4 regions of the Limnohabitans sp. Hippo4 genome follow, and region 2 is predicted to be linked to each of the others. Evidence: predicted binding sites of a transcription regulator. Region 2 holds the regulator's gene; each other region holds the start of a gene.

Region 1 (3,744 bases), on a different contig from region 2:
GGGACGTGCTTCGTTCACAACAACACTGCGACCGCCCAAAGGCTGGCCGTTCATGCCGTTGATGGCAGATTGAGCTTCTTCATCAGTGCCCATTTCCACAAAGCCAAAGCCTTTGGAGCGACCTGTGTCGCGTTCCATCATGACTTTAGCGCTGGTCACGGAACCGAACTGGCCGAAAGCCTGCTCTAAATCACCGTCACGAACCGAGTACGGCAGGTTGCCGACGTATAGTTTTTTGCCCATTGAAAGGGACTCCTCTAAACACAGAAACAAAAGCGATGGAGCCCCAAAAACGCATCAACAAACCTAAAAAACTCTGGAAGGAAGCGAAACTGACACCTGTACACCGCGAACTAAACACACGCTCTTGGAACGTGTGTTAAGCCATTATGGGCCATAAAACAAAGGGTTTGGCAAGTTAATTCTTTGAAAGCCCTTTAAATACTTGATATTCGACGTGTATTTGTCTCTTTACCAACTGACTTCGCGGTCTGGCGTTGCGCTGATTTTGTGAACTGTCAGATCCGCGCCTTCGTATTCTTCTTCGGGGCTCATCTTCAAACCCACGGTCAACTTCAACGCGCCGTAGACCACGATGCCGCCCAACAAGGCCCATGCAATGCCCATGAAGGTGCCAATGAGTTGGGCTGTGAAAGACACACCACCCAAGCCACCGAAGGATTGCAAGCCAAAGATGCCAGCTGCAACACCGCCCCAGGCACCACACAAACCGTGCAGTGGCCAAACACCCAACACGTCATCGATCTGCCACTTGTTTTGGGTCAAGGTAAACATCACCACAAACAAAGCGCCTGCAACGGCACCCACAGCCAAGGCGCCAAAGGGATGCATCAAATCAGAACCTGCGCACACGGCCACCAAACCCGCCAAAGGGCCGTTGTGCACAAAGCCGGGGTCGTTCTTGCCCAAGAGCAAAGCGGTCAAGGTGCCGCCCACCATGGCCATCAAAGAGTTCACGGCCACCAAGCCAGAAATCTTGTCGAGCGTTTGGGCGCTCATTACGTTAAAGCCGAACCAACCCACAATCAAAATCCATGCGCCTAAGGCCAAAAAGGGAATGTTGGAGGGTGGGTGTGCGGACACAGCGCCATCTTTGCGATAACGGTTGTAACGTGCGCCCAACAAAATGACGGCTGGCAATGCGATCCAGCCACCCATGGCGTGGACCACCACCGAACCTGCAAAATCGTGGAACTCTTCGCCAGTGGTGGCTTTGATCCAAGCCTGCACGCCAAAGTGCTGGTTCCAAGCAATGCCCTCAAAGAAGGGGTACACAAAGCCCACAATACACGCGGTGGCGATCAGCTGAGGCCAAAACTTGGCGCGTTCGGCAATACCGCCAGAAACGATAGCTGGAATGGCCGCGGCAAAGGTGAGTAAAAAGAAAAACTTCACCAGGTCGTAACCATTTTTGGCAGCCAAGGTTTCGGCGCCGACAAAAAATCCTGTGCCATAGGCCACGGTGTAGCCCACCACAAAATAAACCACAGTGGACACGGAAAAGTCCACCAAGATTTTGACCAAGGCATTGACTTGGTTTTTCTTGCGAACCGTACCCAACTCCAAGAAGGCGAAACCCGCGTGCATGGCCAAAACCATGATGCCGCCCAACAAAATAAAGAGCGCATCCGCGCCCTGTTTTAGTGCTTCCATGTCTATCTCTGCTTATTTTTGAATTAATTTGGTGCGCAAAATCCATCATTGGGCGTTGCGCACCAAAAGCAAGCAAAAAACACGCCAAATTTACAAGTCATGCCCGACTATGATCGGGGGCATGGAAGCATTTCTCGTCTCAACAGGTATTGTGGCTCTCGCCGAAATGGGAGACAAAACCCAGCTGCTGTCTTTGGTGTTGGCCGCACGTTTTCGCAAACCTTGGCCCATCGTTTGGGGCATCTTGGTGGCCACGCTGGTCAATCACGGCTTGGCAGGTGCAGTGGGCAGCTGGGTCACTACCCAACTCGGCCCCGAAGCTTTGCGATGGGTCTTGGGCGGCTCTTTCCTCGGCATGGCGGTTTGGATTTTGATCCCCGACAAATTGGACGATGAAGACGAGCAAGCCAACCCACGCTGGGGCATCTTTGCCACCACCGTGGTCGCCTTCTTCTTGGCCGAAATGGGGGATAAGACGCAAATTGCCACGGTGATGTTGGCCGCACAATTTCAAAGCTGGTTTTGGGTGGTGGCTGGTACCACCTTGGGCATGATGCTGGCCAACGCCCCTGTCGTTTGGCTGGGCGACGCCATCACGCGCAAAATTTCACTGACCTGGGTGCACCGAATTTCTGCCGTCATTTTTGCCATTTTGGGACTCTTGGCTTTGTGGGGCGGCCCTCAAGATGAAGCACCCAAGGCACCCCTTGAAGACAAACCCTTGACAGCTGCGACGACTTGAGTGACTTTTTAATTGCAGAGCCTTTATACTGTGCCTGCGCCGATTTGCTCCAGCTTGCGGGCGCGCAAACCTCTGGGTTTGTAAATTCAGCTAAAGAGAGAACCTGGTCTACCGGTTTTGCTTTTGAAGCTGAACCGGTTTTTTTTCGGGTTCAATTTGGGCTCATTTCAGCTTGATGGATTCATGCCTTTGATCGCTACGCCACAGTCGATGTTTTTTGAAGCACCGCTTGCCTTGCAAAGTGGCGCCGCCATTCGCGCCTATCACCTGGCCTATGAAACCTACGGCACCTTGAATGCCGACAAGTCCAACGCCGTGCTGATTTGCCATGCATTGAATGCATCGCACCATGTGGCGGGTGTTTATGAAGGTCAAGACAAAAGCGAGGGCTGGTGGGACAACATGATTGGTCCAGGCAAAGCCGTCGACACCAACCGCTTCTTCGTCATTGGCGTCAACAACTTGGGCTCTTGCTTTGGCTCCACTGGACCCATGCATGCCAACCCTGACACGGGTGAAATCTATGGCGCTGATTTTCCAGTGGTCACCGTTGAAGACTGGGTCGATGCACAAGCGCGCTTGCTAGATGCCTTGGGCATTCAAACCCTGGCCGCTGTCATGGGCGGCAGCTTGGGCGGCATGCAAGCCTTGTCTTGGACTTTGCGCTACCCAGACCGCGTGGCGCATGCGGTGGTGGTAGCCAGCGCACCCAACCTCACGGCGGAGAACATCGCCTTCAACGAAGTGGCGCGTCGCGCCATCGTCACCGATCCTGATTTTCATGGGGGCCATTTTTACAAGCATGGCGTGGTGCCCCAGCGCGGCTTGCGCATCGCACGCATGATTGGGCACATCACCTACCTCAGTGATGACGTCATGAATGAAAAATTTGGCCGCGAACTGCGTGATGCGGTTACACACAATGCAACGGGCTATCGTTACTCAACTCAGGAAGTTGAATTTCAAATTGAAAGTTACTTGCGATATCAAGGCGACAAATTCAGCGAATACTTTGATGCCAACACGTATCTCTTGATCACAAGGGCTTTGGATTATTTTGATCCTGCACGCACGTTGGGCGGCGACCTGACTGCGGCACTGTCGCATGCTACGTGCAAATTTTTGCTGGTCAGTTTCACCACCGACTGGCGCTTTTCACCTGCGCGCAGTCGCGAAATGGTTCGTGCGTTGCTCGACAACAAACGTGATGTCAGCTATGCAGAAATCGATGCGCCACATGGGCACGACGCCTTTTTGCTCAACGACGCACGCTATATGAATGTGGTGAGCTCGTATTTCGACAACATTGCCAAGACCTTGCCAGCGGG
Region 2 (3,744 bases):
AAGGCGTCTGCGCATCCCAACCGCTGGCGGCCAACATGGCGGCAGCCAAGGTTTCTTTGAGTGGGGCATCGCCCTTGTCTTCGCGCCAACCACGTTTGAACAAAGGCTCACCTGACGTGTCCATGTACAGCGTGCAACTGTCGGTGGTGAGGTGCACGTAAATGCGCACGTCGGGCCACTGCGTGTTGACGTCGGGACGCTCGCCGCGCTTGGCGCGAAAACGATCGGCCACGGCATCTTTGATTTTGAGCGCCGCAAAGTTCAGGCTGGTGAGTGGGCTGTGCTGCGCCGTGATTTCAATCTTGAAAGTCTGCTTGGTGGTGAACCAAATTTCCCAAGCCACCGCACTGGCTGCATCGTACAAATCTTTTTCACTGCGATAAAAAGTTTGCGACAGTTGAATGAGCACGCGTTGGGTGAGGCGGCTGTGCAAATTCAGACGCAAGGCATCACGCCATGACGCGTTGGCCATCACACCGCCGCGGCCGGTCAGCAGGTCGTTACCGGTGAGGCCCGTGAGTTGATGGACCTCGTCGGCCAATAAGCCTTCAACGCCGGCGGCGCAAGGCATGAAAAGTTGAAGCGAGTTCACAGAGTTTTACGCAAGTTGGCGGGCGCAATTTTGAGCGCCTCGCGGTATTTGGCAACGGTGCGACGTGCGCAATCGATGCCTTGTTCTTTGAGCATTTCAGACAGTTGGTTGTCTGAGAGCGGCTTGTTGGGATTTTCGGCGGCCACCAATTGTTTGATGAGCGCACGCACGGCTGTACTGGAAGCCGCGCTGCCACTGTCGGTACCTAGGCCCGAGCCAAAGAAATACTTCAACTCGAAGGTGCCCATGGGCGTGGTCATGTACTTGGCCGTGGTGACGCGGCTGATGGTGGACTCGTGCAAGCCCAGTTCATCGGCAATTTCTCGCAGCACCAAGGGGCGCATGGCCAATTCACCATGGATGAAGAAATTGCGCTGACGCTCCACAATGGCCGTCGACACACGCAAAATGGTGTCAAAGCGCTGTTGAATGTTTTTGATGAACCAGCGCGCTTCTTGCAGGCGTTGTTGCAAACCCAAATGGGCTTCGCCTTTGCCGCCGCGCAAGGCGTTGGCGTAAATGTCGTGCACCCGCAGTTTGGGCATCACATCGGGGTTGAGCTGAACTCTGAAGTGCGGCTCGCCGCCTTTGCGCGTACCAATGACCAACACATCGGGCACGATGACATGTTGCTCGGCATTGGCAAAAGGACGACCGGGTTTGGGCTCTAAGCGTGTGATGAATGCCAGCGCTTGTTTGACGATGCCTTCGTCTTCACCGCATTGAACCGCCAAGCGTTTGAAATCGCGTTTGGCCAGCAGCTCCAAAGGCAGCGCGCAAATTTTGAGGCCTACGGCAGCCACTTCGTGGTCGGGCTCATCTTTCAAGATGGCTTTGAGTTGAATGCGCAAGCACTCGCCCAAATCGCGTGCGCCAATGCCCACCGGTTCGAGTGATTGCAGCAAGCTCAAAGCCACCGTGAAGCGATGCACCAACTCTTCCAATTGCTCAATGTCGTCGGTGCCGGCCAGGCCTTGCGCCAAAGATTCGAGGCTGTCTTCCAGATAACCGTCGTCGTTCAAAGACTCGATGAGAAAGCGCAGCGCTGCGCGGTCAATTTCTGACAAGCGCATCGACAAAGCCTGTCGATGCAAATACTCGGTGAGTGAGCCTAGGCCGCGTGCCAACTCAATGGCGTCTGCGCCATCCGAGTCGTTGTTGGTGTTGTTCTTGCGCGCGCCGGCGTCGGTGCCCCATTCGCTGTCGTCGGGTGCAATCTCGACGCTGCCGTCGCCATCCCAGCTGTCGGCCACATCGGTAACGGCTTCGTCGTTAGAAACAGACGCTGTGGATTCGCTGGCGGCATCGCGTGAATCAGCGCCGGCATCGCTGGCGGCTTCTGACACACGATCGCCCAAGCTGACGCGCGCATCGGATTCTGGCAAGCCAAAATCTTCTTGCGGTGCTTCGTCGGTGCTGCGCTCAAGGAAGGGGTTTTCGTCGAGCATTTGCTCGACTTCTTGGCTGAGCTCTAAGGTCGAGAGTTGAAGCAGCCGAATGGATTGTTGCAACTGTGGCGTCAGCGCCAAGTGTTGGGACATCCGAAGGGAAAGGCTTTGCTTCATAGGAGTTCAGCCATCACATTCGGAAGTGTTCGCCCAAGTAGACGCGGCGCACATCGGCGTTGTCCACAATGTCTTTGGGTGTGCCTTGGGCCAGCACGCGACCTTCGCTGATGATGTAGGCGTGATCGCAAATGCCCAAGGTTTCACGCACGTTGTGATCGGTGATGAGCACGCCAATGCCGCGCTCTTTCAAAAACGCAATGATGCGTTGAATCTCAATCACCGCAATGGGGTCGATGCCCGCAAAAGGTTCGTCGAGCAAAATGAACCGAGGGTCGGTGGCCAGTGCGCGCGCAATTTCAACGCGTCGGCGTTCGCCACCCGACAAAGCCAAGGACGGTGAGTCGTGCAGATGATCAACGCGCAAGTCTTTCAGGAGCGCTTGAAGTCGGTCTTGGATGGCGGATTCGCTGAGCGGCTTGCCCTCGGCGTCATGCTGCAACTCGAGCACTGCACGCACGTTTTCGGCCACCGTGAGTTTTCTGAAAATGGAAGCCTCTTGCGGCAAGTACGACAGGCCCATGCGCGAGCGGCGATGGATGGGCATGCGTGTGACGTCATCACCATCGATCAGAATTTGTCCACCATCGGTGCGTACCAAACCCACAATCATGTAGAAGGACGTGGTTTTGCCGGCACCGTTGGGGCCAAGCAAGCCGACCACTTCACCTTTTTGAACTTTGACAGAAACGTCAAACACCACTTGGCGGCTGCCGTAGGACTTTTGCAAGTGCCGCGCTTCTAAGCTGCTGATGGCGTGTTCTTGACTCATGGTTTGTCGTTGCCAATGCGAGGGCTGGGTTTCAAGGCCGGCCCTGTTGGCGTGGCGGAGACATCGCTTGTTTTGGGTCGAGGGGTGATGGTGGCTTTGACGCGTTGATTGCCGCTGCCTGTGTTGGGCTTGCCATCAACTGTGAACACCTCAGTGGTGTTGTTGACCAAAATTTGTTGCCCTTGAATACGATCAGCCACCACCGTGCCACGCAGCAAGCGCAGTTCGGCGCGCGAGGTCAGTGTGAGGGTATCGGCTTGGCTGTTGTAAACCGCAGTTTCAGCTTCGCCTTCGGTGAACTCTTCAAGTGCTTCGCGCTTTTGTCGGAAGAAAATGCGTTCGCCAGGTTCTGCCCACAACTTGGCCACTTGGTTGCCTTGACCGTCTTGCTTCACTTCCATGCGGTGGGCTTTCAAGACCAAACTGCCCTTGGTCATTTGAACCTTGCCCGTGAAGGTGGTGAGTTGTTGCTGGTCGTCGTGCTTGAGTGTGTCAGCCTCAATGTTCATGGGTTTGTCGCGGTCCGCTTTTTCGGCGTGAGCGCCTGTCGCCGTGAAGACGGCGGCCCAACTGCAGAACAAAAGAATGAGGTGAAATTTCATAAAGGCGCGAATCTTGCTTGATTGTAGGTGTTGATCGCAGCGTCAAGCACTTTTGCAAGAAAAATGACGTAAAAAAGCCCGCCGAAGCGGGCTGATGCACAACACCTTGAAAAGATCAGGCGCGGCCTTGACGAACTTGCGTCAACAAAGATTCGGCCACTTGCAGGGCGCGCTCCATGCTGCCGGCCAAAGTGCCGTCGACGTAGTACTTGC
Region 3 (3,744 bases), on a different contig from region 2:
CTCAAAGGGCTTGCCATTTGCAAGCCGTAACGACTGAGCTCTCGCTGCAAAGCTTGGAGATCTCGCTCCATGCGCTGGACTTGCGCTTTCAATGCCATGGCACGCTGCGGGTCATTTGTCTGATGCATTGTTTCGCCAGCCAGCGGCGTCGACTTGCCACGGTTGTACTGCTGCACCAATTCGGCGTACTGAGCACTTAACTTTCGCCACTCATCCTCCAAGATGGTGCGGGCTTGCGCCTTGCGTTCAAGCGAATCAGCAGCGGGGCCCGTTTGAACCACAGAAGCATCCATGACCGCAGTACCCGTTCCTTTGTGAGAACTTGTTTGCACACGCGTGCCTTCAATTTGCGTCGGCTGCGATATGTTCAAGGGTTGACACAGTTTGGGATCAGTGGGTTGGTTGGTGATTTCTTGACCACATTTGTAAACCACTTGATTGGCTGTGGCACTGAATGCCAGTGACACCAGAACAAACGTGCCAAGACACATCCTCACGCTTGTGCTTTGCATTGCTGGACAGATGTATTTGTTCATTCGGTTTGTATCAGCCAAGAAAAAAGGACGGCCTGAGCCGTCCTTTTGAGGGTCGGGCTCAGGTGCCCAAACTCGCTGTGAATTACAGTGAGTAGTACATCTCGTATTCGATGGGGTGCACAGCTTGACGGAAGCGTGTGACTTCACCCATTTTCAATTCAATGTAAGCGTCGAGCATGGAGTCTGTGAACACGCCACCTTTTGTCAAGAAGGCACGGTCTTTGTCCAAATACTCGAGGGCTTGGTCCAAGCTGTGGCAAACGGTTGGCACCAATGCATCTTCTTCTGGAGGCAAATGGTACAAATCTTTGGTAGCAGCTTCGCCTGGGTGGATCTTGTTTTCCACGCCGTCCAAACCAGCCATCATCAATGCAGCAAAGCAGAGGTAAGGGTTGGCCATTGGATCTGGGAAGCGCGCTTCAATGCGGCGACCTTTGTCAGATGCAACGTGAGGAATACGGATGGAAGCAGAACGGTTGCGGCTAGAGTAAGCCAACTTCACAGGGGCTTCGAAACCAGGCACCAAACGCTTGTAGCTGTTTGTTGTTGGGTTTGTGATGGCGTTCAATGCACGTGCGTGCTTGATGATGCCGCCGATGTAGTACAGCGCGTAGTCTGACAAACCTGCGTAGCCGTTGCCAGCGAACAAGTTTTTGCCGTCTTTCCAGATGGACTGGTGAACGTGCATGCCGGAACCGTTGTCACCGACCAAAGGCTTGGGCATGAAAGTGGCAGTTTTGCCGTAGGCATTGGCCACGTTCCAAACCACATACTTCAATGTTTGAGTCCAGTCAGCGCGCTCAACCAAAGTGCTGAAGCGTGTACCGATTTCGTTTTGACCTGCGCCAGCCACTTCGTGGTGGAACACTTCAACAGGAATGCCCATGGATTCGAGAATCATGACCATCTCTGCACGGATGTCTTGTGTGCTGTCAACGGGAGGCACTGGGAAGTAGCCACCTTTGACGGTTGGACGGTGGCCGCGGTTGCCGCCTTCCATTTTCTTGCCTGTATTCCAAGGGGCTTCGTAGTCGTCGATCTTGAAGAACGTACCAGACATGTCGCTGCCGAAACGGACGTCGTCGAACAAGAAGAATTCTGGCTCGGGTCCGAAGTAAGCCGTGTCACCCAAACCGGAAGCCTTCAAGTAGGCTTCAGCGCGCTTGGCGATAGAACGTGGGTCGCGGTCGTAGGCTTTGCCATCACCGGGTTCCAACACGTCGCAACCCAAGATCAAAGTTGTTTCTTCGAAAAAGGGATCGATGTTGGCTGTGATGGGATCGGGCATCAACAACATGTCGGAGGCTTCGATGCCTTTCCAACCGGCGATAGAAGAACCGTCGAACGCGTGGCCGTCAGTGAACTTGCTTTCGTCAAAGTGAGAAATTGGCACGGAAACGTGCTGTTCTTTGCCACGGGTATCGGTGAAGCGGAAGTCAACAAACTTGACTTCGTTGTCCTTCACCATCTTCATTACGTCTGCGACGGTCTTTGCCATCAGAATCTCCTAAGGATGGATGTTGATAATTGGTTCTTCGGGCTTGCAGTTTTTATGCCAACAAAGGCAAGACGCCACAAATTCCCAAGAGCGCTATTGTGCCCCGAGGACAGGGTTATGACGAAGCCGCTTGCATGATTTTTTAGTGCGCACGCATGCACCATCCAAAAGCAATCAGGCACCATTATAGTGCAATTCTACTTAACGCACCATTTCGGGGCCAAACTCAACTTTGAAGGGTTGAAGGCCCGTTTTCAAGGCTGCAAAAGCCTCAGCAGAAAGACTCTCCTCGCCTTTGACGCCCAGTTCAATGTGTTTTCCCCATTGAGGATGGTCCACGCTTGGCAGACTGAAGACTTTGACACCTGGAAATTGCAACTCAATGGCTTCCATCAAGGGGGTTAGGGTTGCCTCCATGGCACCAAACACAATGACGGAACGCTCAGCACGTTTCGGGGCCGCTCCCCAGCTATGGCAATAAACGTCCAGTTTGTCTTGCATCATGGGCCAGGCCATGACGGGGAAGCCCGGCACAAAATGAACCATGCCCTGCCCTGCACCCTGACAAGTGAAACCCGGAATTTTGTTGTACGGGTTGTGAATGATCTGCGCGCCTTGCGGGAACATGCCCATGTTCAAGCGATGCTGATTGTCAGCGCGGTCAGGCTCATAGGGCAAACCTTGCTCTAGGGCCACATCGCGCACGCGCTCCAATATCAGCGCCTTGGCCTCAGCTTGCAATGCCAGTGGCACGCCCAAAGCTTTGGCAGCACATTGCCGGGTGTGGTCGTCGGGTGTTGCGCCAATGCCCCCGCATGAAAACACCACATCACCCGATGCAAAGGCTCGCGCCAAAACGGGTGTGATGCGCTCTGGCGAATCACCCACGTACTCTGCCCATGACAACTGCAAACCACGCTCGGTGAGCAACTCGATGAACTTGGGAAGGTGCTTGTCGGCACGTTTGCCTGACAAAATTTCATCGCCAATGATGATCAGGCCAATGGCAGGTGCAGGCTGCGAGGCCTGCACTGGCGTGTGATTCAAGGAGGTCATGCGAGCCTTGTGGTGTTCAATGAAAGCGAATGCATTCAAGCATTCAATATTTTGGATTCGACATCGACGATGTCGGCGGCTTGGGTTGAATCCTTGCGCCAAGTTGCAGGCGGCTCCGCACGAACTTGTGAGAGCGCATCGAGCAAGAAATGCACAAACCAAAGTGCTGAAAAAATAAACACCAGGGTGTAAATCCAAACTGCAATGGGAATGAGGACCACAAAGGCAGCCACAAACAAGGCGCCTGAGGCCCATACCAAGCTGGGCGCCGCACCCATCAGGCCCGTGATCACTCCCATGACGAGTAACTGAAAACGATAGCGTCGCATCAACTCTAAGCGTTCGGCGCGAGAGGCATGGTCGGCCAACACGTCATAGGTCATGACGCGATAAGTCAACCAACCCCAGATGAGTGCGGGCATCACCATGGCCATGGGAGGCAACCACCACAGAGGCAAGGTCAAAACCAAAGCACCCAAGGCCAACACCACAGACAAAAGAGTCCAAGCCAAGCCCTGCAACATCGATCCGCCGCGCTTGCGTTCGAGCTGCGCAAAACGTCGATCGGCCACCATGTTCACCAAGGCGGGTGTCATCATGAAGGAGACGGCCAACAAAGACATGACCACCACCAATGGGGTGACAGCCACAATC
Region 4 (3,744 bases), on a different contig from region 2:
TGGCTGTCGGAGCTGAACATGCTGATGGCACCCAAGTCATGCAAGATGTCTTCGGCAGCAATGGTTTCTTTGCGAATGCGACTTTCGGCAAATGCCAAGTCCTCGGCAATGGACGGGTCCAAGTGATGGCAAACCATCAGCATGTCCACGTGTTCATCGAGGGTGTTGATGGTGTAGGGTCGCGTTGGGTTGGTAGAGGAAGGCAGCACATTGGCTTCGCCCACCACTTTCAAAATGTCGGGGGCATGACCGCCGCCTGCACCTTCAGTGTGGAAGGTGTGAATGGTGCGCCCTTTAAAGGCTGCCACGGTGTCTTCCACAAAACCAGATTCGTTCAGGGTGTCTGTGTGAATGGCAACCTGTGTGTCGGTTTCTTCGGCCACGTTCAAACAGTTGTCGATGGCGGCAGGTGTGGTGCCCCAGTCTTCGTGAAGTTTCAGGCCAATGGCGCCTGCATTGATTTGTTCATGCAGTGAGCCGGGCAATGCAGCATTGCCTTTGCCGAGAAATCCCAAGTTCATGGGAAAGGCATCAGCCGCTTGCATCATGCGCTCGATGTTCCATGCGCCGGGTGTGCAGGTCGTGGCAAAGGTGCCAGTGGCTGGGCCCGTGCCGCCACCGATCATGGTGGTGACGCCGCTGGCCAAAGCTTCTTCAATTTGCTGAGGGGCAATGAAGTGGATGTGCGTATCGATACCGCCAGCGGTGATGATGTTGCCTTCGCAGCTGATGACCTCGGTGCCGGGGCCAATGATGATGTCAATGCCGGGTTGCGTATCAGGGTTGCCTGCTTTGCCAATGGCTACAATGCGGCCGCCTTTGAGGCCAATGTCGGCCTTCACAATGCCCCAGTGATCGATGATCAAGGCATTGGTCATGACGGTGTCGACCGCGCCGCCCGCTTGCGGGCCTGTGCCCGTGCCATCGCGTGTTCGTTGTGATTGCGACATGCCGTCGCGGATGGTTTTGCCGCCGCCAAATTTGGCTTCTTCACCGTAACCGCCCGCCAACAAGGTGAAGTCTTTTTCAACTTCGATCAACAAGTCTGTGTCGGCCAAGCGAACTCGGTCACCCACGGTGGGGCCAAACATTTCTGCGTAAGCGCGTTTGCCAATGGTCGCCATGATCAATTTCCTTTTGCGGCAGGCAATGCGCCGTTTACCAATGCTCTAAAGCCATAGACCTCGCGATGTCCGCTGTAGTCCACCAATTCAACGGTGCGTTGCTGGCCGGGTTCAAACCGGACCGCTGTACCTGCTGCAATGTTCAAGCGCATGCCTTGGGCGGCCGTGCGATCGAAGACCAAGGCACCGTTGGTTTCAGCAAAGTGGTAGTGCGATCCCACTTGAATGGGGCGATCGCCACCGTTTTGCACCACCAGCGTGAGGGTTCTGCGGCCTGGATTGAGGGTGTGCACACCGTCGTCTGTGATCAGTTCACCGGGAATCATGGTGTCGTCCTTAAACAATGGGTTGATGCACGGTCACCAGTTTGGTGCCGTCGGGGAAGGTGGCTTCCACCTGGATGTCGGGGATCATCTCGGCAATGCCGTCCATCACGTCTGCGCGGGTGAGCAGGGTGCGGCCCTCACTCATCAACTGCGCCACAGTTTTGCCATCGCGGGCGCCTTCCATGACGGCGGCGCTGATGTAGGCCACAGCTTCGGGGTAGTTGAGCTTGAGGCCCCGGGCTTTTCGCCTTTCAGCCAGAAGGCCGGCCGTGAATATCAGGAGTTTGTCTTTTTCGCGGGGTGTGAGTTCCATGGTGCACTCTTTAGAAAATCAGATTCAAGCTTAACTCAAGCAACTAGCATGCCCCAAGAAATTCTGAATCCAAGTCTTGCACCGCAACTGTGCGCGAAGTTTTTTGGTGCAATTTGGTTTGCGATGCACAAAATTGGTTCATTCAGGCCGATGTCGCGTGCATGTCGCTGCATGACCTCTAGGCATTAAGTTTAAGAAATTTCACATGATTCATTTTTGTTCCCTCTGAAACCAAGGGAAAACCAATGGGTTGGCACAGCCCTTGCAGAAGGTGACACAGCGTTGCAGTTCTTCGCTTGTTTACCAACCTTCTTTTTCTGATTGGAGTGCTCTTATGTTGAATCGTCGTGGCAATCTCAAAGCCTTGGCCCTGGCTTCTGCGCTTGTGGCAGGTGGCTTGTCTTTCTCAGTACAAGCTCAAACCTCTAACACCATCAAAGTGGGCATCTTGCACAGCTTGTCTGGCACCATGGCCATTTCTGAAACCGTGTTGAAAGACACCGTGTTGATGGCCATCGATGAAATCAACGCCAAAGGCGGTGTGTTGGGTAAGAAATTGGAACCCGTGGTGGTTGACCCTGCTTCTAACTGGCCTTTGTTTGCAGAAAAAACAAAGCAGCTCTTGGGTCAAGACAAAGTGTCTGTCATCTTCGGTTGCTGGACTTCTGTGTCACGTAAATCTGTGTTGCCCGTGGTTGAAGAAATGAACGGCTTGCTGTTTTACCCCGTGCAGTACGAAGGTGAAGAGTTGTCAAAGAATGTGTTCTATACAGGCGCTGCACCTAACCAGCAAGCCATTCCAGCTGTTGACTATTTGATGAGCAAAGACGGCGGCGCTGCCAAGCGTTGGGTCTTGCTTGGCACTGACTATGTGTACCCCCGTACCACCAACAAAATTTTGCGCGCTTACTTGAAGAGCAAAGGCGTGAAAGAGTCTGACATCGACGAAAAATACACGCCCTTCGGTCACTCTGACTACCAAACCATCGTGGCTGATATCAAGAAATTCTCAGCTGGCGGTAAAACAGCCGTGGTGTCCACCATCAACGGTGACTCCAACGTGCCTTTCTACAAAGAATTGGGCAATGCAGGCTTGAAGGCCAAAGACGTGCCTGTGGTTGCATTCTCTGTGGGTGAAGAAGAACTGCGTGGTGTGGACACCAAGCCTTTGGTCGGTCACTTGGCTGCATGGAACTATTTCATGAGCATCAAGAACCCCGCCAACGACGAGTTCACCAAAAAGTGGGCTGCTTACGCCAAGGCTAAAAACATCGCTGGTCACAAAGACAAGCCTTTGACCAATGACCCGATGGAAGCCACCTACATTGGTATCAACATGTGGAAGCAAGCTGTTGAGAAGGCCAAGTCAACTGAAACAGACAAAGTGATTGCTGCCATGGCAGGTCAAACTTTCACAGCGCCAAGTGGCATCACATCCAAGATGGATGAGAAAAACCACCACTTGCACAAGTCTGTGTTCATTGGCGAAATCAAAGCCGACGGCCAGTTCAATGTGGTTTGGAAAACACCAGGTCCTGTGAAAGCCAAGCCATGGAGCCCTTACATTCCTGGCAACGACGTGAAGCCTGACGAACCTGTCAAGAAGTAATTTTTGAAGCTCGTCCTAGAGGAAGGACGGCGTCGTCCTTTCTCTTTTTTTTGAATTTCGCAAAGACGAAACATGATTCGATTTAGAACTTGGCCAGTGATCTTCATCCTGGTTTCATCTTTGGCAATGACCTTCATGGCCAGCCCTGCAAAGGCCATGAGCCTGGCAGAGATGAAAGGATTGGTTGACGGAGAGACCGATCAAAGAATTGAAACCCTGAACAAAGTGGTGGCGCAGGGCGATGAAAACACCTTGGTGTTCCTGCAAGCTTTGGCCGACGATGCGGTCAAAGTTGCAGGCGACAAAATTTGGATTGTGCGAGACAGCTTTGGCGCTGGCAAAGCACTCGATCCACTTACGGGGCAAAAACAA

What was found. The regulator sigma-54, encoded in region 2, starts transcription at its own class of promoters, with help from an activator protein. The targets are predictions, from matches to a motif close to TGGCANGNAANCTGCTTT.
Region 1: B9Z46_RS11610 (ammonium transporter) is a predicted target of sigma-54. The motif match lies at 1,744-1,761, and genes of this name have one in related genera.
Region 3: glnA (type I glutamate--ammonia ligase) is a predicted target of sigma-54. The motif match lies at 2,077-2,094, and genes of this name have one in related genera.
Region 4: ureA (urease subunit gamma) is a predicted target of sigma-54. The motif match lies at 1,800-1,817, and genes of this name have one in related genera.

Annotation. Positions count from the first base shown of each region.
Region 1 covers NZ_NESE01000004.1:129,792-133,535, reverse strand. The annotation lists gene B9Z46_RS11615 (RNA-binding protein) at 1-243, opposite strand, end outside; gene B9Z46_RS11610 (ammonium transporter) at 472-1,674, opposite strand; gene B9Z46_RS11605 (TMEM165/GDT1 family protein) at 1,796-2,416, shown strand; gene B9Z46_RS11600 (homoserine O-acetyltransferase) at 2,600-3,744, shown strand, end outside.
Region 2 covers NZ_NESE01000003.1:243,692-247,435, reverse strand. The annotation lists gene B9Z46_RS10245 (class I SAM-dependent RNA methyltransferase) at 1-592, opposite strand, end outside; gene B9Z46_RS10240 (RNA polymerase factor sigma-54) at 589-2,157, opposite strand; gene lptB (LPS export ABC transporter ATP-binding protein) at 2,171-2,929, opposite strand; gene lptA (lipopolysaccharide transport periplasmic protein LptA) at 2,926-3,531, opposite strand; gene B9Z46_RS10225 (thiol:disulfide interchange protein DsbA/DsbL) at 3,647-3,744, opposite strand, start outside.
Region 3 covers NZ_NESE01000001.1:597,705-601,448, forward strand. The annotation lists gene B9Z46_RS02745 (hypothetical protein) at 1-467, opposite strand, end outside; gene glnA (type I glutamate--ammonia ligase) at 619-2,034, opposite strand; gene B9Z46_RS02755 (molybdopterin-binding protein) at 2,236-3,090, opposite strand; gene B9Z46_RS02760 (EI24 domain-containing protein) at 3,126-3,744, opposite strand, start outside.
Region 4 covers NZ_NESE01000001.1:807,582-811,325, reverse strand. The annotation lists gene ureC (urease subunit alpha) at 1-1,124, opposite strand, end outside; gene B9Z46_RS03715 (urease subunit beta) at 1,127-1,450, opposite strand; gene ureA (urease subunit gamma) at 1,461-1,763, opposite strand; gene urtA (urea ABC transporter substrate-binding protein) at 2,101-3,372, shown strand; gene urtB (urea ABC transporter permease subunit UrtB) at 3,445-3,744, shown strand, end outside.